2 linked regions of the Methylomagnum ishizawai genome follow. The protein of the gene in region 1 interacts with the protein of each later gene in a pairwise test. Links are inferred from orthologs where the notes say so. Each region holds a gene or a part of one and is shown in the gene's direction. Other genes may lie near its edges.

Region 1 (11,994 bases):
TGGGCACCTTGGTGGTCGAGGCCGCCGAGCAATCCGGTTCCCTCATCACGGCGCGGCTGGCCCTGGAACAAGGCCGGGAAGTATTCGCCGTGCCGGGTTCGATTTATAGCCCGGTTTCCAAAGGCTGCAACGACCTCATCCAAGACGGTGCCAAGCTGGTGCAATCGGTGCGGGATATCGTCGAGGAATTCGGCCCGACGACCCTGCCCGGACGCCCGGAACCCCCGCCACTGCCTCCGCCCGGCGGCGACGAACCCCATTGGGCGCTCTTGAAATTTATTGCGTACGACCCAACCTCCGTGGATACTCTAGTGGCGGTCACTGGGGAGAGCCCGGAATCCATCGCCGCCATGTTGCTGATGCTCGAACTGCAAGGCTACGTGGAATCCGCGCCCGGAGGATGCTATGTCCGGATCAAATAAGCCCCAGCCCGTTATCCATCCAGCGTGAGATCACTAGATGATGAAAGAAAACGTATTCGATGTGTTGATTTACCTGTTCGAGAATTATATGGACGGGGAAATCGATCCGGCGCCCGATCCCGACGTGATCCGCACCGAATTGCTCGAAGCCGGTTTTCCGCAACCGGAAATCAACAAGGCGTTCGACTGGTTGGAATCGCTCACCGAGCGCCACGCCATCAAATCCGTCTCATCCCCCGCGTTCCGGGTGTTCTGCGAACAGGAGATGGCCAAGCTCGATGCCGAATGCCGCGGCCTCCTCCTGTTCCTAGAGCAAAGCGGCATCCTCACCCCCGAAAGCCGCGAACTGGTGATCGACCGCGTCATGGCCTTCAACGAGGAATCCATCTCGCTGGAAAACCTCAAATGGGTGGTGCTGATGGTGTTGTTCAGCCAGCCGGACGAGGAAATCGCCTTCGCCCGCATGGAAACGCTGGTCTACGAAACCCTGCCCACCTATCTGCATTGACCCCCTAAGAATCCCCGCCGTCCGGCGGCATCTTCCATCCCGTGGGGATGGCCCTATTCAACGCCGGGAACGCCCGTCCGTTCCCGCCGAGTCCCAAGCTAGAGTTCGATGAGTCAGAATCTGGTCATAGTCGAATCGCCGGCCAAAGCCAAAACCATAGAGAAGTACCTGGGCAAGGACTTCCAGGTGCAGGCTTCCTACGGCCATGTGCGCGACCTGGTGCCCAAGGAGGGCGCGGTCGATCCCGACAACGGTTTCGCGATGAAATACGAAGTCATCGAGAAGAACGAAAAGCACGTCCAGGCCATCGCCAAGGCCATCCGCAAGGCCGACGTGCTGTTCCTCGCCACCGACCCCGACCGCGAAGGCGAGGCCATTTCCTGGCATATCTACGAACTGCTCAAGGAACGCGAGCTCCTGGACGACAAACCCGTCCACCGGGTGGTGTTCCATGAAATCACCAAGCGGGCGGTGACCGAAGCCATCGCCCATCCCAAGCCGCTCTCGACCGACCTCATCAATGCCCAGCAGGCCCGCCGCGCCCTGGATTATCTGGTCGGCTTCAAGCTCTCGCCCTTGCTGTGGAAGAAAATCCGCCGCGGCCTCTCGGCGGGCCGGGTACAAAGCCCCGCCCTGCGCATGATCGTCGAGCGCGAACAGGAGATCGAGCGCTTCGTCACCCGCGAATATTGGACCATCGAAGCCACCGCCGCGGTCGAGGGGCAAAATCTCAAGGCCCGCCTCACCCATCTGGACGGGGAAAAGCAGGAGCAATTCAGCCTCACCCAGGAAGCGGAGGCCCATGCCGCCCGCGACGCCTTGATCGCCGCCGCCCAGGGCAAGCTCTTGGTCGCCAAGGTGGAGGAGAAGGAACGCAAGCGCAATCCCGCCGCGCCCTTCACCACTTCCACCATGCAGCAGGAAGCCGCCCGCAAGCTGGGTTTCACCACCAAGCGCACCATGACCATCGCCCAGCAGCTCTACGAGGGCATCGACCTCGGCGGCGAAAGCGTGGGGCTCATCAGCTATATGCGCACCGATTCGGTCAACCTCGCCAACGAGGCGGTGCAGGAACTGCGCGACCTCATCGCTTCTCGCTTCGGCGAAGACAAACTGCCCAAAACCCCGCCACAGTACAAGACCAAGAGCAAGAACGCCCAGGAAGCCCACGAGGCCATCCGCCCGACTTCCGCCCTGCGCATGCCGGACAAGGTCAAGCCGTTCCTGAGCCTCGAACAGTACAAGCTCTACAACCTGATTTGGCAGCGCACCGTGGCTTGCCAAATGATCCACGCCACCATCAAGACCGTATCCGCCGATTTGGCCTGCGGCGACAAGGGCGTATTCCGCGCCACCGGCTCCACCGTGGTCAATCCGGGCTTCATGAGCGTCTACCTCGAAGGCAAGGACGACGGCGCGGCCAACGAGGACGAGGAAGGCTTCCTGCCCACGCTGAAGGAAGGCCAAGCCCTCGACCTGCTGGACGTGATCGCGGGCCAGCACTTCACCGAACCGCCGCCGCGCTACACCGAGGCCAGCTTGGTCAAAACCCTGGAGGAATACGGCATAGGCCGTCCTTCCACCTACGCCGCCATCATTTCCACCTTGCAGCAGCGCCATTATGTCGAGCTGGAAAACAAGCGTTTCCGTCCGACCGACGTGGGCAGCGTGGTCAACAAATTCCTGACCGAGCATTTCACCCAATACGTGGACTACAACTTCACCGCCCTGCTGGAAGACGACCTCGACGCCGTCTCCCGTGGCGAGAAGCAATGGGTGCCGCTGATGCGGGAATTCTGGGGTCCGTTCAAATCCCTGATCGAGACCAAGGACGAAAGCCTCAAGCGGGCCGACGTGACCCATGAACAATTGGACGAACAATGCCCCGAGTGCGGCAGCCAATTGTCGATCCGGCTGGGACGTAATGGCCGCTTCGTCGGCTGCACCAACTACCCGACCTGCAAATACACCCGCAATCTCAAAGAGGATGCCGAACCGCCCCCCCCCGAGATCGTCGAAGGCAAAACCTGCCCGCTGTGCGATTCGCCGTTGGCGATCAAGACGGGCCGCTATGGCAAATTCATCGGGTGCAGCGCCTACCCCACCTGCAAGCACATCGAACCCTTGGAGAAACCCGAGGACACCGGCGTGCCCTGCCCGGAATGCCACAAGGGCAACCTCATCAAGCGCAAATCGCGGTTCGGCAAGCTGTTCTATTCCTGCCCGACCTATCCCAAATGCAAGTACGCGGCCTGGAATCCGCCGCTCAACGAGCCTTGCCCCAAATGCGGCTGGCCCATCCTCACCCTGAAGACCACCAAGCGCCGCGGCACCGAGAAAGTCTGCCCGCAAAAGGACTGCGACTACGCCGTGCCCTACGAAGGCGAGCCACTGGAAGAGGCTTCGGAAGCCTAGCCCGCCGTGATTTCCCCGTTCCAAGCCCGGTTCGCCGCCCGGCATTTGCGCCGGGGTGGACTCATCGCCTACCCGACCGAAGGCGTGTACGGCCTGGGCTGCGCCCCCCTGGACCGGGCTGCGGTCCAGCGCCTGTTGGGCCTCAAGGGCCGCTCCGCCGCCAAGGGCTTCATCCTGATCGCCGCCGGTTTCGCCCAGGTCGAACCCTTCCTCGATATTCCCAATCCCCAAGTCCACGACCGGCTGCTCGCCGCCTGGCCCGGCCCCGTGACCTTCGTGGTCCCGGCGGCGGCCTGGGTGCCGGATTGGCTGCGGGGCGCGTCCAGCAACCTGGCGGTGCGGGTCACGGCGCATCCGGGGGCGGCGGCCTTGTGCCGGACCTTCGGCGGGCCTTTGGTCTCGACCAGCGCCAACAAGAGCGGACACCCCCCGGCCCGCGGCCCGCTCGCGATCCGCAAGCATTTCCCCGCCGCCGACGCGCTGCTGGTACCGGGCCGCTTGGGCGGGGCCAGCGGTCCCACGCCGATCTACGAAGCGGTGAGCGGCAAACGGCTACGTTGAACCTTGGGCAAATTTTCGGGCGGTTTTTGCCCGACAATGGTGCGAAAGCGCCGCCTCCCTCCCATCGATTTCCCAAGATTTCCGGCTACGCCTGTTTGGCACGGAATCCGCTTATATAAGTACACCCCCCTTCAAGCGCTAATGGCGGCGCGGAAGTTCCTTGCAACGGCGTCCAGCCTCCCATCGCCCTCTCCTCGCGATGGTCCGGCGGACGCTTTTTTTTATCCGCCGGACCGTCAAAGCTTCGGCTCGCGCTTAAAAACCGAACAACTCCGCCAGCTTTTGCCCCGGCTCCGCCGCCCGCATGAACGCCTCGCCCACCAGGAAGGTCTGCACCCCGCGACCGCGCATCAAGGCCACGTCTTCCGGCGCCAGGATGCCGCTTTCGGTCACGACCAAACGTCCCGCCGGGATCATCGCCAAGAGTTCCAGCGTGGTTTCCAGGTGGACCTCGAAGCTGCGGAGGTTGCGGTTGTTGATGCCGATCATGGGCAGGTCCAGCTTCAGGGCGCGTTCCAGTTCGGCGGCATCATGGACCTCGACCAGCACATCCATCCCCAACTCGCTGGCGAGGTCGGCCAGTTCCTTCATGCGGGCATCGTCCAGCGCGGCGGCGATCAACAGGATGCAATCGGCCCCGATGGCGCGGGCCTCGACCACCTGGTAGGGATCGACCGTGAAATCCTTGCGCAACACCGACAGGGCGCAGGCGGCGCGGGCTTCCCGCAAATAGTCCTCCGAACCCTGGAAAAAATCCCGGTCGGTCAGCACCGAAAGGCAGGCCGCGCCATGGTTCGCATAACTCTGGGCGATTGCCGCGGGATAGAACTCGGGCCGCATCACGCCCTTGCTGGGCGAGGCCTTCTTGATCTCGGCGATCACGGCGGGGAGGCCCGCCGCGACCTTGGCCCGCAGCGCATCCACGAACCCACGCGGGGCATCGGCGGCGGCGGCGCGTTGCAACATGTCCTGGAAGGACACCAGGGCGAGGCGTTGGGCGATTTCCTCGGCTTTGCGGCGGAGGATTTTCTGGAGGATGTCGGGGGTCTGGCTCATGGCTTGGCGAAGGCTTGGGTGAAATGGATGAGTTGGTCCAGCTTGGCGCGGGCCGCGCCGCTGTCGATGGCGGCTTGGGCGCGTTCGACGCCCGCTTCCAGGCTGTCGGTCAAATCGGCGGCGTAGATCGCGGCCCCGGCGTTCAGCAGCACGATATCGCGGGCCGGGCCGGGCGCACCGCCCAAGACGCCGCGCACCGCGCGCAGGCTTTCCACTGCCGTATCGACGGCCAGGACTTCCAGCGGGGCGCGTTGCAGGCCGAAGCGTTCCGGGGTCAGGGTGTAGGTTTCGATCTGGCCGTTCCGCAACTCGGCGACCTGGGTGGGAGCGCCGATGCTGATTTCGTCCAACCCATCCTCGGCGTGGACCACCAGGACGTGGCTGCTGCCGAGTTCGCGCAGGGCGTTGGCCAGGGGTTCGATCCAGGCGTCCGAATACACGCCGACCAGTTGATGGCTCGCGCCCGCCGGATTGGTGAGCGGCCCCAGCAGGTTGAAGATGGTGCGGATGCCGAGTTCGCGGCGCGGCCCGATGGCGTATTTCATCGCGCCGTGGTGGCGCTGGGCGAACAAGAAGCCGAGGCCGACTTCCTCGATACAGGCCCGCACTTGGTCCGGGGTCAGGTCCAGATTGACTCCCGCCGCTTCCAACACGTCGGCGCTGCCGGATTTGCTGGAGACCGAGCGGCTGCCATGCTTGGCGACCTTGGCCCCGGCGGCGGCGACCACGAAGGCGCTGGCGGTGCTGATATTGAAGGTGCGGGCACCGTCGCCGCCGGTGCCACAGGTATCGATCAGATGTTCGTCCTTGACCGGCACCTTGGTGGACATTTCCCGCAAGACCTTGGCGGCGGCGACCACTTCGCCGACGCTTTCACCCTTGGCCCGGAGCGCCACCAGGAACGCGCCGATCTGGGCGGGGGTCGCGCCACCGCTCATGATGGTCCGCATGGCCCCGCGCATCTGGGCGGGGTCGAGGTCTTGATTATCGAGGAGGGTTTGGAGCAGGGCGGGGATGTCCATGGGGGTTCCTTGGGGGTTTAAGTAAGCGGCGGGAATTTAGGCGATATGATTAGATTATATTTACTGATATCGACATCATTGCGAAACACCCCCATCTTGCTCGGGAGCCACAGATTCCATAAGCATTGGGTCGTCAAACATATCTAGCCTTGGTTACTCCACTAAGTCGCCGCGCCGGGCCAAAACCCGGCATCCAAAGATGCGGCCAATGAAAAACACGGCTCGGCAGGAAAAACATCCTCATCGAACCGGGTTTCATCCGCCGCCAAAATCCGCGCCTTCTCGTAAGCCTTGGCGAATATCTCCGTCAATTCGCTTTTCAGCCCTGGATTATCCGCCAATATCTCGTTGATCTCGATGCGCTGGATTTTGATAGTGCGCCGCCAGCTATTGCCGCGCCGGTCGGGCTGATATTGCCATTTCAGCAGATGGGCCAGCAAAACCGCCAAGCGATTCCCCAATTCCCGCCGCTCCCGCGCCCCCATGCTGTCCAGTTCCTCGATCAAATGGCTGGTATCCAATTCGTCCCAGCGGCCTGTACGCAGTAACTCGGATTGTTGCTGGGTCCAGGTATAAAAATCCCTCTCGTATAAAGTGGCGCTCATGGCCTTACCTCGATGCTCGGGGAATGGAGGGCGAACGGGAATCCGTCCGCCCCGGATAAAACTACCGCCGCAAGAAATTCCCCAACAACTCATGCCCCTGCTCGGTCAGGATCGATTCGGGATGGAACTGCACCCCCTCGATATCCAATTCCCGATGGCGGACGCCCATGATTTCCTCGATCTTCCCGTCCTTATCCTCGGTCCAAGCGGTGATTTCCAGACACTCGGGAATAGTCGCTTGCTCGATCACCAGGGAATGATAGCGGGTGGCCTGGAACGGATTATTCAGCCCATGGAATACCCCAATATTATGGTGATAAACCATCGAGGTTTTGCCGTGCATGATGCTCTTGGCGTGGATGATATTACCGCCGAAGGCATGGCCGATACTCTGATGCCCCAGGCATACCCCCAAGATCGGATAACGCCCGGCATAGCGGCGGATGGTTTCCACCGAAATCCCCGCCTCCTTGGGCGTACAGGGGCCGGGGGAAATCACGATCTTGTCGGGGTCGATGGTTTCAATCTCTTCCACCGCAATCTGGTCATTACGCACCACCCGGACTTCCGCGCCGAGTTCGGCCAGGTATTGCACCAGGTTATAGGTGAACGAATCGTAGTTATCGATCATCAAGACTTTCATGGCTGTCCTCCTTCAAGCCCGGCTTCCGCCATCGCCACCGCCCGGAATACCGCGCGGCCTTTGTTCAAGGTTTCTTCCCATTCGTTGAGCGGCACGGAATCATGCACTACGCCCGCACCGGCCTGGATATGCAGGGTGCCGTCCTTGATGACGGCGGTGCGGATGGCGATGGCGGTGTCGAGATTGCCGGACCAGCCCACATAACCCACCGCCCCCGAATAAACCCCGCGTTTCACGGGTTCCAATTCGGCGATGATTTCCATGGCGCGGATTTTCGGGGCACCGCTGACCGTGCCAGCCGGGAAGGTGGCTTTCAATACCTCGAAAGCGTCGCTGTCCTTCGCCAACTGGCCGACCACGTTGGACACGATATGCATGACGTGCGAATAGCGCTCGATAATCATCTTATCCGTGACCTTGACCGTGCCGGTTTCGGCCACGCGGCCCGCGTCGTTGCGCCCGAGGTCGATGAGCATCAGGTGTTCGGCGATTTCCTTGGGGTCGGCCAGCAAATCCTTTTCCAAGGCCGTGTCTTCCTCCGGGGTCCGGCCACGGCGGCGGGTACCCGCGATGGGGCGCACGGTGACGGTGCCCTCTTCCAGGCGCACCAGGATTTCCGGCGAGGAACCCACGATATGGAACGCACCCAGGTTCATATGGAACATATAGGGCGAGGGATTGAGGCAACGCAGGGCGCGGTATAAATCCAAGGGCGGGGCCGAGTACGGGATCGACATGCGTTGCGACAACACCACCTGCATCACATCGCCCTCGACGATGTAGTCCTTGATGCGGCGGACGCCGTTCTCATAGCCCTCCTGGGTGAAACCGGAAACGAATTCGCTTTCCTCCACCTGCTTGGGGACTTTGAATTCGCGGGCGGGTAGGCGGTTCTGGCGCAGGCCACGGATCAGGGTATCGAGCCGGTCCTGGGCGGCGGGATAGGCATTGGGTTCGGTGGGATCGGCGTGGGTGATGACCAGCAGCCGCCCCTTGAGGTTGTCGAACACCAGCACCTCTTCCGACACCATCAACAGGATATCGGGAGCGCCGATGGGGTCGGGCTTGGCGGTGGCGAGGCGCGGTTCGATGTAATGGATGGTTTCGTAGCCGAAATAACCGACCAAACCGCCACTGAAACGCGGCAAACCCGGAATCGCGGGCACCCGGAACCGGGCGGCATACTCGCGAATCCAGTCCAGCGGATGGGCCGGGGTGGCGGTCTCGACGCGCTGGCCGTCGCGGACCACCGTGATTTCCGGGCCGCGCACGCTGATGACGGTGCGGCAAGGCAGGCCGATGATGGAATATCGCCCCCATTGCTCGCCGCCGTGGACCGACTCGAACAAATAGGTATAAGGCGCGTCGGCCAGCTTGAGATAGGCGCTTAAAGGGGTATCGAGATCGGCGAGGACTTCGCGGGCGAGGGGGATGCGGTTATAGCCTTGCTCGGCGTAGTGCTGGAACTGTTCGGGCGTCATGGTGTTTCCAATCGTGGGTTTGGCCGGGAGAATCCGGCGATAAGCCGTACCGGGCCAAGCGCTGGAACGCCGCCCGGTTATTCAGGGGTTGCGGGCTGGAGACGCCATCGTTCTAGGAGTGGGGGCATGGGGATCATGCAAGTCATGTGGGCAAAAGTAAAATCAGAGGGCCTCGAACAAACCCGGCAATTCCGCGATGGATTTCACCACCACGTCCGGCTCCAAAGCCGCGAGATCGACCGCGCCATGATACCCATAAGGCACCAGCGCCAGCATGAACCCGGCCCGGTGCGCGGCCTCGGCGTCGTTGGCCGAATCGCCCACCATCAGGCTCTGGGCAGGCGCGATGCCGAAATGGGCGGCGGTCTTGAGCAAAGGTTCCGGGTGGGGTTTGTGCTGGGCGAATTGGTCGCCACTGCCGACGAAATCGAGATAGGGCGCGAGACCGAGTTGTTCCAACAGGGTTTGGGTGAAACGGGAATGCTTGTTGGTGACGCAGGCGGTCGGGAAGCCCCCGGCCTTGATCCGCGCCAAGCCATCCCTCACCCCCGGATATAAGCGGCTCCGGTCGCACATATGCTCGGCGTAGGCGTCCATGAACCAGGCCAGGGCTTCGCGGAACCGGGGCGGTTCGCCCGCGGGCCGCACCGCGCCGGTCAGGGCGCGTTTGACCAGCATCTCGACGCCATTGCCAACCCAGCCTCGCACCCGGACCTCGCCCGCCTCCGGCAAACCCAGGCGGCCCAGCATGATATCCACCGCCTGGGCGATATCGGGGGCGCTGTCCACCAAGGTGCCATCGAGATCGAAGACAACCAGTCCGGGCCGGGCGGGCAGCATCAGTTGCGGACCTTGGCCAGTTCGTCGCGCATGGCCTGGATGATGCTGTTATAACGGTTCGGGTCGCCCGCCTGGCCCGCGCCGAACACGGCGGAACCGGCCACGAAGGTATCCACGCCCGCCCGCGCCACTTCGGCGATATTGGCCGGGCCGACGCCGCCGTCGATTTCCAGGCGGATATCGCGGCCCGAGTTGTCGATCATCTCGCGCACCTTGCGGGCCTTGTCCAGCACGTAGGGGATGAATTTCTGGCCGCCGAAACCGGGGTTGACCGACATCAACAGGATCATGTCCACCTTCGCCAAGGTATATTCCAGCACGTCGAGCGGGGTGGCCGGATTGAACACCAAGCCGCACTTGGCCCCGCCATCCTTGATGAGTTGCAGGCTGCGGTCGATATGCTCGGAGGCTTCCGGGTGGAAGGTGATATAGCTGGCCCCGGCCTTGAGGAAATCGGGGATGATACGGTCCACTGGCTTCACCATCAGATGCACGTCGATGGGAGCGGTGACGCCGTATTTGCGGAGGGCTTCGCAGACCAGGGGGCCGATGGTCAGGTTGGGCACATAATGGTTGTCCATCACATCGAAATGGACCACATCCGCGCCGGATTCGAGGACGTTCGCCACTTCCTCGCCCAAGCGGGCGAAGTCGGCGGAAAGGATGGAAGGCGCGATCCAGAAATCGTTCATGGCTGATGGCTCGTGGTTGGAATTGGAGAACAGGGCGGCGCTGGCCCTCCGGGCCTTGGAATCCGCGGTTTGCGGCCTGCCAAATGGCCGGGTATTTTTACATTTGGCTTCCGGGGGGGCAAGTTGAGGGCAGTAGCCGGGCCGTCCGCCGTCCCGGCCCAGGCACCGGGGAAACGGCTGTCGAAGGCGGATGCGGCACCCGCCCGGCTGTAATACCATCCCCCGATCTGGACAGCGCGAACGCTGGTTCCAAAAACCCCTCGACCCACCCCAACAGAACCGCCCCCCCTATGGATGTCGATGATTTCGGTGATTTATGCATGGGCTGCATGCAGGACAAGGGCAACTCGGCCCGCTGTCCCCGATGCGGTTATCGACCGGACCCGCAGCGGAATGTGTTCGCCCTGCCCTACCAGACCATCCTCAACAACAAATTCCTGATCGGACGTATCCTGGGCCATCCCGGCGGCTTCGGCATCACCTATCTGGCCTTGGATTTGGTACTACACACCCCCTTGGCGATCAAGGAATACCTGCCCCGCGGCCTGGCGGTCCGCGATACCCTGAACCTCAAGGTCGTCCCCCATGGCGGCGAGGACAGCGAGCGGTTCAATTACGGGATGGGGCAATTCCTGCAAGAGGCCCGCACCCTGTGCAAATTCAGCCACCCCAACGTGGTCCGGGTCCGGGAGTTTTTCCAACAGAACAATACCGCCTATCTCGCCATGGATTATTACGAGGGGATATCCCTGACCGAATACCTGGGGCGCAACGGCGGCAAACTCCCCGAGGCCACGGCCCTGGCCTTTATCCTGCCGATCCTCGACGGTTTGGCGGAAATCCACGCCAAGGGTTTCCTACACCGCGATATCAAACCCGCCAATATCTATCTGACCCAGGGCGGCTCCCCGATCCTGCTGGATTTCGGGGCCGCCCGCCAAGCCTTGGGCGGGCACGGCTCCCAAACCCTATCGGTGATCCTGACCCCAGGATTCGCCCCGTTCGAGCAATACCTGGAACGGGCGGAATTCGGCCCCTCCACCGATATCTATGCCGCCGGGGCCACGCTGTACTATCTCCTGACCGGGGAAAGACCCCAGGAAGCCACCCACCGCTGCCGCCGGGACGAGGTACTGCCGCCGGAACAACTGGAACCCTCGATCACGCCCGCGGTCGGCCAGGCCATCATGCGGGCTTTGGCTATCGAGCCGGAACAGCGTCCGCAAACGATCCAGGCATTCAAGGCTCTGCTCCTGGCCGGGAAAGCGGCGGCACCGGCTCCCCGTCCAACATCGCCACCACGGGAATGGTCCACGCCAGGGCGCTTGCGCCTCATCTGCCGCGAATGCGGGGAGCGCAACACGGTGCCGACCGATATCAGCCTGAGCCTGCTCGGCTGCGCGGGTTGTGGCGCGAGCCTCGCGCCGCCGTCGGCCAGGCAACGGCTTCCGGCCTGGAGCTGGCCGGCGCTGGGCGCGGCGGCGGGCGTGGGCGTATTGGTGGCGGGACTGGTGTGGTTCAGGCCGACCGGGATGGGCGGTATGGCGGAAACCTCGTGGCCACCCGCTACCCCCGGCCCCCCCCAAGGCTTGCAATCCGGCGGCAATCCCCCCTACCCGCCTCCACAAAACGCCATCGACCTCTGCCAAGGCAAGGCGCTGGACGCGGTTTGCTGGATACAACCGCCGGACCGGGCAGCGGAGCCGGGACGCTGTCGGCAGGTCCACGCCTATTTCGCCTGCGTGCCCG
Region 2 (11,771 bases), 3.5 Mb from region 1 along the record:
CGGGCGGGCTGATCCCCCCCGGTGCCCGGTCCCGGCGGTGGCGTCCCGGTTCGACGGCCCAAACTGGAGTCCAAAGTTTGCTTTGGACCGCCCCGGCCAAAGCAAGCTTTGGACTCCAGCCCTGGCGCGCTACCGCGTGCCACCGCCCCGGCCCGAATATTACAAAACAGCGGGCGATATGCTATAAACCCCGCGCCTTGCAACGCCGGTCGATACCGCTGTCCACCGCCTTTCCCGCCCGGAAAAAAACCAAAAACCGCCGGTGGTTCCGCAACCCCGACCGGATCGCCCCACTTCAAACATTGGCCTCAGAACCATGACCCAACCACACTCCACACAGTCCTTCCCCCTCCTGAAAAGCGGCCTGTGCGCCCTGTCCATCGCGCTGGCCGCGGTGTTCGCGGCGGGCTGCGACAGCGGCCAGAGCGGCGGCGGCGGCGTCTCGGCCCCCGCCAGCGAGGAGGCCCATATCGCCGGCAATGTCCAGGACCAGCACGGCCCGATCATGGACGGCAAGGTCGAAGTCCACGACAAGAACGGCAAGCTCATCGTCAGCACCCCGCTGTCCGGCAATTCCAACCATTACAACCTCACCGTGCCGGCCGGTACCCTCTATCCCATCGTGCTGACCGCGACCCCACCCGCGAATGACGTGGTCGGCCCGGTCAAGGCCGTGGTGACCAGCCCGCTGGCCGACCGCATGGACATCACCGACGTGACCACCATCGTGGTGGATTCCGCCCTGACCCTGGGCGGGCTGACCGCCGAAAACATCGCCAAGGCGTCCGGCGCGGCCATCGGCCTTAGGCAGCGCGAAGGCGTGAGCGCGGGCGCGGGCGGCGGTGGCAGCGGCGCGGGCCAGAGCGCCGGCGGCGTCAGCCGGGGCGGCCATGGCGGGCACGATATGTCCGGCATGGGCGGTGGCGCTGGCTCCAATAGCGGCGACCCCGCCATGCAAGGGATGCAGCACTGAGCCGGGACGGCGGCTTCCCGCTAAAAAACGGCGGTGGGAACGACCCACCGCCGTTTTTTTAGCGCCCGAGCTACGGCCTGGGCTGGTTCAAGCGCTGCTCGATCTTGCGCTTGTACAACAGGAAATGTACGGTCTGGAGCTGCTCCGCCGTCTCGACCCCCAGGATCGACAAGGGCAGGTCGATATCGCTGATATAGATCGGATAGCGCAGCCCGCTCCGGCGCAAGGCCAGGATGTGTTCTGCCGCCGCCGCGAACACATCCCGCCCGCTCTCCATGGACGAAAACTCCCGGTCGTCGCAGGCGATGGTATACGCCGCCCGCCCCGGCCCGATCTCCTGGGCGAACACCCGCACCTCGATCTTTTTGCCGACCGCCCCCGGCGGGAACCCGGCGGGCCGCACGGCATATTCCCCCGCGCCATCGCGCTCGACCAGGTAATACTCGATCCCCGCCGCCGCCAGCACATAACGCTGCGCCACCGCTTCCAGGAACACCGCATACGGTCCCAGCACCACCGACGGTCCCAAAGGTTCGTGGACCCGATGGAACAAGGAGCCGCGCTCGTCCAGGACGAACACCCGCACCTGCGCCGCCTCCACCAGGCAGAATACCTGGACCGCCCCCGGCTTGTTGCGCCGGTAGAGCGCGGGCAAAGGGTCCGGCCCATCGCCCGCCAGGGCCGGATCGAAGCTCAAGGGCGCGAAGGCCGCCCTGGGCTCGGCCAGCTCGGTATAAAGCCGGTCCTCGTCGGGAATCTCCCGGAACTCCACTCCCAAAGGCAGGCGCTCGAACAAGAAATAAGAGCGCCCGCCCCGTACCAGGTAACGCGCCGCGCCCGTGCCGAACGCCGCCCGCAGGTCGCGGTACAAGGTTTCGACCCGGCCCGCGATGGTGCGGGCGCGGGTGGTGGAAAAGCAAAAACCGTGGAATTCCGGGGCGGCCCCGCCGGATTCGCCGACCAGTTCGGCCAAGCAGGCAAACAGCCCGCTCAAGCCCAGGTATTGATGGACCAGGATTTCGCGCCAGGAAGTCAGGATCAAGGCATCGACCCGGTCGATCAGGTTGGCCCGCTCATAGCCATAGCTCAGGGCGTCGTAGCGGTTGCTGGCAGGCCGCAGGTTATCGCGGCGCTGGGCCTCGGCATCCACGCCCAGGTTGATGAACAAGGCCACGGCCACGGCGCGGGGGGGGCGGGTGTATTCGTCCAGGGTTTCCGATTCCGCCCGTTGCGCCTTGAATACCCCGGCCAGGGCGTCGCATACCTGCCTCAGCTCCGCAGGGCCGAATACGCTGTTCTGGGTTTCCAGGAACGGATTCATCGATGGGCGGTACAGGCCGTTATGCACCAGCCAGGTGAGGTTTTCCAGGAGGCTCCGGGTTTTGCGGAGGATGGGCGGCGCGGCGGCGGCGCCCGTACGCCGCAGCGATAGCGCCCAGCCCGGTTCACCATCGGCCAGCCGGATTTCTTGCAAGGCGTAGTCCTCCGGCTCGATATGGTCACCGCCGTCCAGGCAGAGCGTGTCGATCTTACCCGGCTTGCGTTCCAGCGCGGCGGCCATGCGCCGCCCCAGCCGGATGATTTCCTCGCCCACCAAGGCCCGTCCGCCCGAATGCAGCAAGGCGAACCGGCGCATCCCTTCATAGCTCAGGCGCAGTTCGCCGGCGATGGCTTTCTGTTCTTCCAAGGCCGCCACGACGCGCCAACGGCGGCGCTGTTCGATGGCTTTGAGCCGGGCGGGGGTCCAACCCCAATCGCGCACCATCCGGGCCAGGACTTCGCGCCGCCGCGCCTTCTCGGCGGGAGCCGCCGTCACCGCCGCCATCAGCCCGTTGATCTTGAGGTAGAAGCTTTGGCGGGCCAATTCCAGCCGGGCGCTTTCGCCGCGCCCGAGCAGGTAGCGCTCGACCTTGCGGTACATCAGGAGATAGGAATCGAGTTCCTCGCTATCGGTACGGTCCTGGTACAAAGCCGCCTTCAAGCGGGTGCAAAGCCATTCGATGCGCGGGTATTCGGCGCTGTAGCTCTCCATCAGCAGCAGTTTAAGCAGGGATTTGTGCGGGGAGGCGATGGCCTTGTTCAAATGCCACAGCGCCCCGCCCAGGAATTCCTCGGCCCGCACCTGTTCCAGCCCGCCGAAATCGATCAAATCGTCGGCGTTGACGAAGCGGTTGTCGATCAAATGGCGGAGGTATTCGTCATGGCGGTCCTCTTGCTCCGGCGGCACCAGCCACCAGCCCGGAATCCGGCCCGCCAGCCACACGCTGGTGCGGTAGAACTCCTCCAACAGCAAATGACGCTGCACGCTGCCGCAGCTCTCGGTCGAGACCGGCGTGCCCTGGCCTTGCCGGAACAGTTCGCTGTCGATGAAGAAGATATGGGCTTCCAAGCCCAGGGACGCGGCCCATTGCTCGATCCCCGCCGCCTTGCGGTGCAGTTCTTCCAAGCCGGATGCGGCCAGGCCGGGCCGGTGGCACAGCCAGATATCGAGGTCGCTTTTGCGGGAATAGGCGATGCTGCCGACACTGCCCATGAGGTAGAGGGCGTCGATGGGATATTCCGGGCGCAGGGCGCGGCTACGGGTCTCGAAGCTTTTGGAGAGCCGGGCGGCGCAGCGCAAAGTGGCACGGCCCGGTTGATAATCCGGGAGTCCGGCCGGGGTGTCGAGGCTGACGAAACCCGGCAGGTTGGGATGGTTGCAATGGAACAGCAAGGGCAGGAGGTCGAGGAATTCGCGCTGGCGGAGGGTCTGGCATTCCTGGATATGCTGGGCTTGCAGACGGTGCAGGTTCTTGAAGCGGCGCACCACGGTGGCGAGGTCGCGGCGGTCGATGTCCTCGCCGGGAACGCCAAGATGGATGGGACGGGCGTCGGGACCGGACATGCCCCGGCCTCAGCGCTGGGGCGGGGTGGGCAACAACCGCCGCAGGAGCTTGCGGGCGTCGTCGCCGGTGCGCCAATCGGTGGCGGACACCGCGATGGACCCGCCCCCGGCCCGGACCCGCGCCGCCCGTTCCGCCCCGAGCTTGGCGGCCAGCGCCTCGGCGGCGGCCAACCGGGTTTCCGGCAGCACCACTAGGAACGAGTTGGCGTCGAAACGGCCAATCTGGTCGGCCCAGCGCAGTTCGGCGTTCAATTCCTGGGCGACGCGCTTGAGCGCTTCGGGATCGGGTTCGCCGTCCGGCGGCAGGACGCGCAAGAGAATCGCCGCCAGCGGATTGCCGTAGCGGCGGCTGCGGCCCATTTGATTTTCCAGCGCCTGTAGGATGGCCCGGAGGTTGAGGACGCCGGTTGCGGGATCGCGGGTTTCGAGGCTCTGGGCCAGGGCGCGGTATTGGTCGCGTTCCTGGGCCAGCCGCGCCTCCGCGCCCATGTCCTCGAAGAAATAGGCGGTGCCGCCCGCCGCCAAGGGCGTCTGGGTACGCCGCCAATGGATGGCTCCGGCCACCGTCTCAAGCGTGCCTTCGGTGGCCGCGCCGAACCAAGCCGCGACCGGGGGTGCCGTCCAATCCAGCCCGACCAGCGCCACAGGTTCACCGCCGCACCAAGCCGCCCAGCGCCGGTTCGCCCAGGCGATCCGCCCGGCTTCGACGATCACGGCCCCGCAGGGAGCCGCGTCCAATACCTCGCGCAAGGCCAGCGCCGCCACCGAATTCCCCATGCATACTTACCTCGTGTCCGAGCGCCGTCGCGCTCTATCCGACAGTTTACCGGAAGCGCGGGCCTTGCCCTATGATGGCGGTCCCCGCTCCACGCCCCACGGCCCGGCCTGCCATGCTGTTGATCGAACAAAGCTCCGAAGTCCACCACACCGTCAACCATTCCCGCTTCATCGGCTTCGCCCTGCCCTGCGCCGACGAGCGCGAACTGCGGGCGCGGCTGTCCCAGGTCGCCCGCCAACACGCCGACGCCCATCATCTGGCCTTCGCCTACCGCATCCAGACCGGGCAGGGGCTCGCCACCTATTGCACCGACGCGGGCGAACCCGGCGGCACGGCGGGACGGCCGATCCTGGCCCATCTGGAAGGCTTCGCCGTGGTGAACGCCGTGGTGGCGGTGATCCGCTATTTCGGCGGGATCAAGCTGGGAGCGGGCGGCTTGGTGCGGGCCTATGGCGGCACCGCGAAACTGGCCTTGGAAGCCGCCCGGCTCATCCCCTATGTCGAATACACCCACATCCGCCTGAGCATCGCCTATCCCGACCTTCAACCGCTGACCTACGCCCTGGGCAAGGCGGGCGGGGAAATCCTGGCCAAGGACTTCGGGGCGCGGGTGGATTTGACCGTGAAGCTCCCCGCGCCGGAAGCCCCGGCCTTCCTGGCCCGGTTCGGCGGCAAACCCTGACCCCGGGGAGATTCCATGGACTTGATCGGACACCTCGACACCCCCGGCCTCCGCATCGCCCTGGTCGGCGCGACCGACGATCCCGGCAAATTCGGCGCGGCCATCTACCGCGACCTTAAGCGCAAGGGCTACCGGGTTTATCCCGTCAATCCACGCCGCGCCACGGTGGACGGCGACCCGACCTATGCCAAGCTCGGTGATTTGCCCGAGAAACCGGATTGGGTGAACCTGGTGGTTCCGCCCACCATCGGCCTCGCGGTGTTGCGCGAATGCCTGGCGCTTGGGCTGCAACGGGTGTGGTTACAACCGGGGGCCGAGGACGCGGCGATCCTGGGGTTCTTGGACGCGCACGGCTTCGCATACGTGGCCCGGCGCTGCATCATGGTGGAGAGCCGGGCGCAGTAATCATCCGTAGAGACGCCCCCTATCCACCCGCCCATAATCCGCGCCACCTTCCCCCGCACTCAGCAAGGAGCCACCACCATGCCCACCAGGACCGCAGCCGGATTATGGGCGGCGTTCGCCGCCGCGCTGGTCGCTACCCCGACCCTCCTCCCCGCCTCGCCCGCCCAGGCCGAAGCCGCGCCGGAAGCCGGGAAATCGCCGGAAACCGGCAAACAACACATCCAGGCGGCCCTCAAACACGCCAAGGAAGCCGCTAGAAGCGGCAAGAAAGGCGATGCCAGCGTAGTCGCCCAGCACGCGCAACTGGCGAAAACCGAAGTCGAGGCGGCGCTGGGCCAAAGTCCCGACAATCCCCACCTCAAGGCCGCGCTGGACAGCCTGAACCAAGCCATCCGCCAGGGCGAATACGGCGGAGGCGAAGAAGCCAGAGCCGCCGCCCACGAAGCCGTCACCCACCTCAAAGCCGCCCAATAGCCCGGTCCCAGGTTTTTGGACGCGGGATGCAGCAACCGGGCTGGAGGCCGGTCTAAGGCTCACTTGCCAGGCGACCGGACCCGGTCCCCGGCGAGCCGACCCAGCCCATAAGGGTCGCACACCCACCCCGCACCACGGGGCAATACCAATAATCCCAATGGAGGATGCTATGCGTGGAATCAACCTGTTCAGTCTGAAGGTCGGCGTCCTGGCCGCGCTGCTGGCCCTGAACCCAGCCATCGCCGCCGAGAACCACAAGGCCGAAGCCCTGAAACACGCCGAGGCCGCCGCCGAAAGCGGCAAGAAAGGCGATGCCCCGGCCGTGGTCACCCACGCCGAAGCCGCCAAACCCCATGTCGAGGCCGCCGAGAAGGAGAAAGCCAGCCCGCATTTCGAAGCCGCCGACAAGAGCCTCGACAGCGCTATCGAACATGGCAAGATGGGCCATGCCGACCTCGCGGGCAAAGCCGCCGAGGAAGCCGTCACCCACCTGAAGGCCGCGCCCTAGGCCCCCGCGCCGGACGGGCCATCCGCCCGGCGCCTCACTCCCTCCCCGTGAATTTGCCCTTCCTGTCGCCGTAGCGCCCGGCCACCGCCGCCCATTCCCCCACCTGCCAGAACACCGGATCGATCTTGCCTTCCGCCGCGGGTTCGAGCTTGGGATCGAGTCCGGGGAAAAAATCGAAGCCGGTACGGCGCTCCACCTCGTCCACCGTCACCACGAAACGATCCAGCGACTCGTTGCCCCGCACCGTCTGCGGCACCACCACGGCCAGGAACCGGGGCGCGCCGTCCGCGCCCTGGGCCGCGTAAATCTTGTAGCAGGCATCCGGCACCTCGACCCGGAACGCCGATTTGAGCCGTTCGGTGCCGCCCTCGAACACCGGCCCGGTGACGACCCACAGCTTGCCGAGGCGCGGGGCCAGCCGGTCCAGTTCCATTTCTTCCAGCCGTTCCCACACCCGTTCGTTCAGCGCCGCCGTCTGCGGCACGATATTGGTCATCAGGAAGGTATCGCGCTGGCCGGCCCGGCCATACAGCAGGCTGATGGCATGGTTCGGGGCCATGTGGCCGCGGTCGTAGCCGCTCTTGTCGTAATCGTCGTGGCCGATACGGGTCAGGCTGCGCCCGTCGGCGATGAAACGGTTGAGGCGCTTGAGGTGCGGGGCGTCGGCGGGCGGGGCCGAAAGGGCGTAGATCACCCACAAAGGATCGCCGCGCAATTCCGAGTAACCCGCCAGATAGCCCTGGTTGCGGAACACCCGCGTCCAGGTCATGGGATCGGCCCAACGGGTGGCTTGCGGCAGGCCCAGATAGGCCATCTGTGGCCGGACATATAGCGCTTCGTAGCCATACCAGCCCCCCAGTCCGGCCAGCGCCAACAACAAGGCCACGGGATTGCCGCGGCCCCAGCGCCACACCCCGGCGAACAGCGCCCATAGCGCCAACAGCTTGCGTAGATTCACGGTATCGCACCCCAAAACATGGCAAAATCGGGAATTTTACCGGCGGTTCCGGGTTCGGAAACCCTCCGCCCCGGCTTCTACCCTGCCGCCTATCCCCCTAAAATCCGTCATCTTATTCAAATCATCCAAGATCATCGTTCAAATAGGGAGGGGCAATTCGATGGGTACTCAAGCCTGGATCGCGGTCGGCGTGGTATCGGGGTGCTTGGTTTTCCTGCTGTCCACGGCGGCGGCACCGGAATTGATCCTGATGGGCGGGGTGGTGGCCTTGCTCATGTTTGGCGTGTTGACGCCCGAGCAAGCCCTGGGCGGTTTCGCCAACGAGGGCATGATCACCGTGGCCCTGATGTATGTGGTGGTGGCCGGCATCCGCGAGACCGGCGGCGTGGACCTATTGGTGCAGTACGTCCTGGGGCGGCCCAAGACCCTGCGCGGCGCATTGCTGCGGCTGACGGTGCCGGTGGCCACGGTCAGCGCCTTCATGAACAACACGCCCCTGGTGGCGATCTTCCTGCCGGCGGTGTTGACCTGGGCCAAGCGCCTGCAAGTCTCGCCGTCCAAGTTACTGATCCCCCTGAGCTATGCCGCGGTGTTCGGCGGCACCATCACCTTGATCGGCACCAGCACCAACCTGATCGTCAACGGCCTCCTGGTCAGCGGCAACAAGGGCCATCTGGGCTTGTTCGATATCGCCTGGGTGGGGATTCCCTGTTCGGTGCTGGGCATTCTGTACATCTGGTTGCTGGCCCCGCGTTGCCTGCCGGAACGCAAGCCCGCCAGCGCCGTGTTCGAGAATCCCAAGGAATACACCGTGGAAATGGCGGTGGAAGACAACGGCCCCTTGGTCGGCAAAACCATCGAGGAAGCCGGGTTGCGCCATTTGCAGGGCTTGTACCTGGTCGAGATCGGGCGCGGCGAGGAAGTGTTGGCGGCGGTCGGGCCTTACGAGCGCTTACAGGCGGGGGACCGGCTGGTGTTCGCCGGGGTGGGCGATTCGGTGGTGGAATTGCAGCGCATCAAGGGCCTCCGGCCCAGCATGGACCACGCCTTCACCCTGGAAGACCGGACCCACCGCGAGCGCGTCCTGGTCGAGGCCGTGATCTCGCCGCATTGCGCCTTGATCGGCAAGACCTTGAAGGAAGGCCGGTTCCGCATGGCCTATGGCAGTTCGGTCATCGCCATCGCCCGCAACGGCCAGCGCCTGGAAGGCAAGCTCGGCCAAATCCGCCTGGAAGCCTCCGACACCTTGCTGCTGGACGCCCGCCCGCCGTTCCTGGAACGCCACCGCAATTCCAACGACTTCCTGCTGATCAGCCAGGTGTCGGACTACATCCCGGTGCGGCACGAACGCGCCACGCTGGCGTGGTTGATCCTGACGGCGGTGGTGGCGAGCGCCAGCCTGGAATGGCTGTCGATGCTGAAGGCCGCCATGCTGGGCGCGAGCGCCATGCTGTTGACCGGCTGCTGTTCGGTGTCGGAAGCCCGCAAGAGCCTGGACGGACAGGTCTTGCTCGCCATCGCCGCCTCGTTCGGCCTCGGCAAAGCCCTGGAACTCAGCGGGGCGGCGTCGGGGGTGGCGCACGGCTTCCTGGCCCTGGTGGGCGGCGAACCCTGGCTGGCGCTGGCCCTGTTCTATTTCCTCACCGTGGTGCTGACCGAACTGCTCAGCAACAACTCGGTGGCGGTCCTGATGTTCCCCCTGGCCCTCGCCATCGCCGACAAGCTGGGCGTGAGCTTCTGGCCGTTCGTGGTCGCGGTGATGGTCGCCGCCTCCATGGGCTTCTCCACGCCCATCGGTTACCAGACCAACCTGATGGTCTACGGTCCCGGCGGTTATCAGTTCCGCGATTTCGTGCTGTTCGGCGTGCCTTTGAATCTCCTGATGGGGATCGTGGCCTTGATCGTGATTCCCTGGATGTGGCCGTTCCATCCTTGAATAGGGTGGTGGGCGGTGGAGCGGAATAGTATCCTCGTCCCCTCCCCCCTCGCACCCGGCGGACACGGAGCGCACATATTGAAGCAGCCGGAATCCCAAGACGCCTCCCATCCTCCCAGCCACCCCCCCGCCCCATCACCGGAATTCGCCGACAACCCCTGGCTGGACGAGCTACCCCACATCGTTTGGGTCGCGGACCCGGACGGCGGTGCCGTCCATTTCAACCACGCCGGGCGGGATTATATGGGTGCCGACCCGGCCGGCGCGGATTGGTCGGCCTGGGTCCACCCCGAGGACGGCCCGGTCCTCGGGGCGGCGTGGACCGAGTCCCGGCCCTATGCCGTCGAGGCCCGGCTGCGGCGGCGCGACGGCGCTTACCGCTGGTTCAGGATCGTGGGCAAACCGCTGCCCGATGCCGGGGACGGGATCGCGCATTGGTTGGGCACCTGCGACGATATCCATGAATATAAACAGACCGAACACGCCCTGGCCTCGAAACACGCCCTGCTGGCCACCGCCCCCATCGGCCTGGCCTGCCTCGACCTGGAACTCCGCTACGTCCAGATCAATTCCGCCCTGGCCGATATGAACGGCCTGCCGGTCGACGCCCATCTGGGCCGGAGCGTCGCGGAGGTCCTCCCGGAACTCTGGCCGGGCTTGGCCCCGGTCTTACAACGGGTGTTGGATAACGGGGAAGCGCTGGTCGATCTCGAACTCAGCGGCGAGACGGCGGCGGAACCCGGCATCACCCGGCATTGGCTGGCCGGCTATTTTCCACTGCGGGTGGAGACGGCCCTGGTCGGCCTGGGCGCGGCGGTCCTGGAAATCACCCCGTTCAAGCGGACCGAGGCGCTGCTGCGCGAAAGCCGGGATTTCAAACGGGCGGTGCTGGATTCCATGGAGGCGCAGATCGCCGTGCTGGACCGCGACGGCGTCATCGTCGAAGTCAACGCGCCTTGGCATAGCTCGGCCCTGGCCCGCGGCTCCGAACCCGGCAGGCCCGCTCCCCGCACCGGGATCGGCACCAACTACCTGGAAGTCTGCCGCGCCTGCCAGGGCCCGTCTTCCGAACACGTCCTGGAAGCCCATGACGGCATCCGGGCGGTGCTGGACGGGGCGCTACCCTGTTTCCAACTGGAATATCCCTGCCATATCCCGGACCAAGAGGAGTGGTACAGCATGAAAGTCACTCCCTTGGGCCCGGATATCCGGGGCGCGGTGGTGGCCCATAGCCGCATCACCGAATACAAGCGGATCGAGGTCAAGCTGGCCGAACAGGCCCGGCAGCTACGCGAGGCCGACCGCCGCAAGGATGAATTCATCGCCATGCTGGCCCATGAACTCCGCAATCCCCTGGCCCCCATCGGCAACGCGCTCAAGATCATGGGCCACACGGACGGCCTGCCCGTGCGGGCCGCTTGGTGCCGGGGAGTGGTCGAGCGCCAGGTCGAGCATCTGACCCGCTTGATCGACGACCTTCTGGACGTATCCCGCATCAACCATGGCCGCATCGAACTCAAGCGGGAACCCCTGGCGCTCCAGGAGGTGGCCCGGCAAGCGGTGGAAACCAGCCGCCCGCTGTTCGAATCCCGCCACCAGCGTTTCTCCCTGGCCGCGCCCCGCGAGCCGATCTGGATCGAAGGCGACCGCATCCGGCTGGCCCAGGTGATCGCCAACCTGCTCAACAACGCCGCCAAATACACCGGCGAGGGCGGGCGCATCACCCTGGCCCTGGAAGCCCGGCCCGGCCATGTGGACATCCGGGTCCGCGACACCGGCTGCGGCATCGACCCGGCCTGCCTGCCCAATTTGTTCGAGCTGTTCTACCAGGCCGACCACAGCCTGGACCGCGCCCAGGGTGGCCTGGGCATCGGCCTGTCCTTGGTGCGGCGCCTGGTGGAGATGCACGGCGGCGAAGTGCGGGCGTTCAGCGCCGGGCGGGGGCGGGGCAGCGAATTCGTGGTATCCCTGCGGCGGCTATACAGCGTCCCGGTTCCATCGGCGGCCCCCCTCCCCGGCCCGTCCCCGGCGGGGCTGAAAAAAATCCTGATCGTGGACGATAACCAGGACGCCGCCGAAAGCCTGGGCTTGTTGCTGGGACTCGGCGGGCACCGGGTCTGGATCGCCCATGACGGGCCGGACGCCCTGACCATGGCCCTGGCCGAACCGCCCG

What was found.
Region 2: the proteins of topA (region 1) and B9N93_RS20140 interact in binary tests that used the Escherichia coli proteins (3 or more experiments, as listed by UniProt). The link is inferred for Methylomagnum ishizawai from one-to-one orthologs.

Annotation. Positions count from the first base shown.
Region 1 is NZ_FXAM01000001.1:962,587-974,580, reverse strand. The notes cover bases 650-3,691. They hold topA (type I DNA topoisomerase), read left to right. Parts: upstream 650-1,038; coding sequence 1,039-3,345; downstream 3,346-3,691. Other genes in these bases: B9N93_RS04415 (L-threonylcarbamoyladenylate synthase type 1 TsaC), read left to right, coding at 3,352-3,691; B9N93_RS04425 (Smg family protein), read left to right, coding at 650-930. Also shown: DNA-processing protein DprA, read left to right, coding at 1-422; more of B9N93_RS04425, read left to right, coding at 463-649; more of B9N93_RS04415, read left to right, coding at 3,692-3,906; indole-3-glycerol phosphate synthase TrpC, read right to left, coding at 4,162-4,962; trpD (anthranilate phosphoribosyltransferase), read right to left, coding at 4,959-5,984; B9N93_RS04400 (DUF29 domain-containing protein), read right to left, coding at 6,146-6,589; B9N93_RS04395 (anthranilate synthase component II), read right to left, coding at 6,651-7,232; trpE (anthranilate synthase component I), read right to left, coding at 7,229-8,713; B9N93_RS04385 (phosphoglycolate phosphatase), read right to left, coding at 8,876-9,553; rpe (ribulose-phosphate 3-epimerase), read right to left, coding at 9,553-10,245; B9N93_RS04375 (serine/threonine protein kinase), read left to right, coding at 10,566-11,994. UniProt on the Escherichia coli protein: Releases the supercoiling and torsional tension of DNA, which is introduced during the DNA replication and transcription, by transiently cleaving and rejoining one strand of the DNA duplex.
Region 2 is NZ_FXAM01000001.1:4,465,097-4,476,867, forward strand. Bases 3,714-6,532 are described here. They hold B9N93_RS20140 (IMPACT family protein), read left to right. Parts: upstream 3,714-4,747; coding sequence 4,748-5,317; downstream 5,318-6,532. Other genes in these bases: B9N93_RS20130 (class I adenylate cyclase), read right to left, coding at 3,714-3,857; B9N93_RS20135 (GGDEF domain-containing protein), read right to left, coding at 3,867-4,634; B9N93_RS20145 (CoA-binding protein), read left to right, coding at 5,333-5,722; smbP (small metal-binding protein SmbP), read left to right, coding at 5,801-6,196; smbP (small metal-binding protein SmbP), read left to right, coding at 6,366-6,532. Also shown: B9N93_RS20125 (hypothetical protein), read left to right, coding at 317-973; more of B9N93_RS20130, read right to left, coding at 1,044-3,713; more of smbP, read left to right, coding at 6,533-6,704; B9N93_RS20160 (DNA/RNA non-specific endonuclease), read right to left, coding at 6,739-7,662; B9N93_RS20165 (SLC13 family permease), read left to right, coding at 7,823-9,598; B9N93_RS20170 (hybrid sensor histidine kinase/response regulator), read left to right, coding at 9,677-11,771.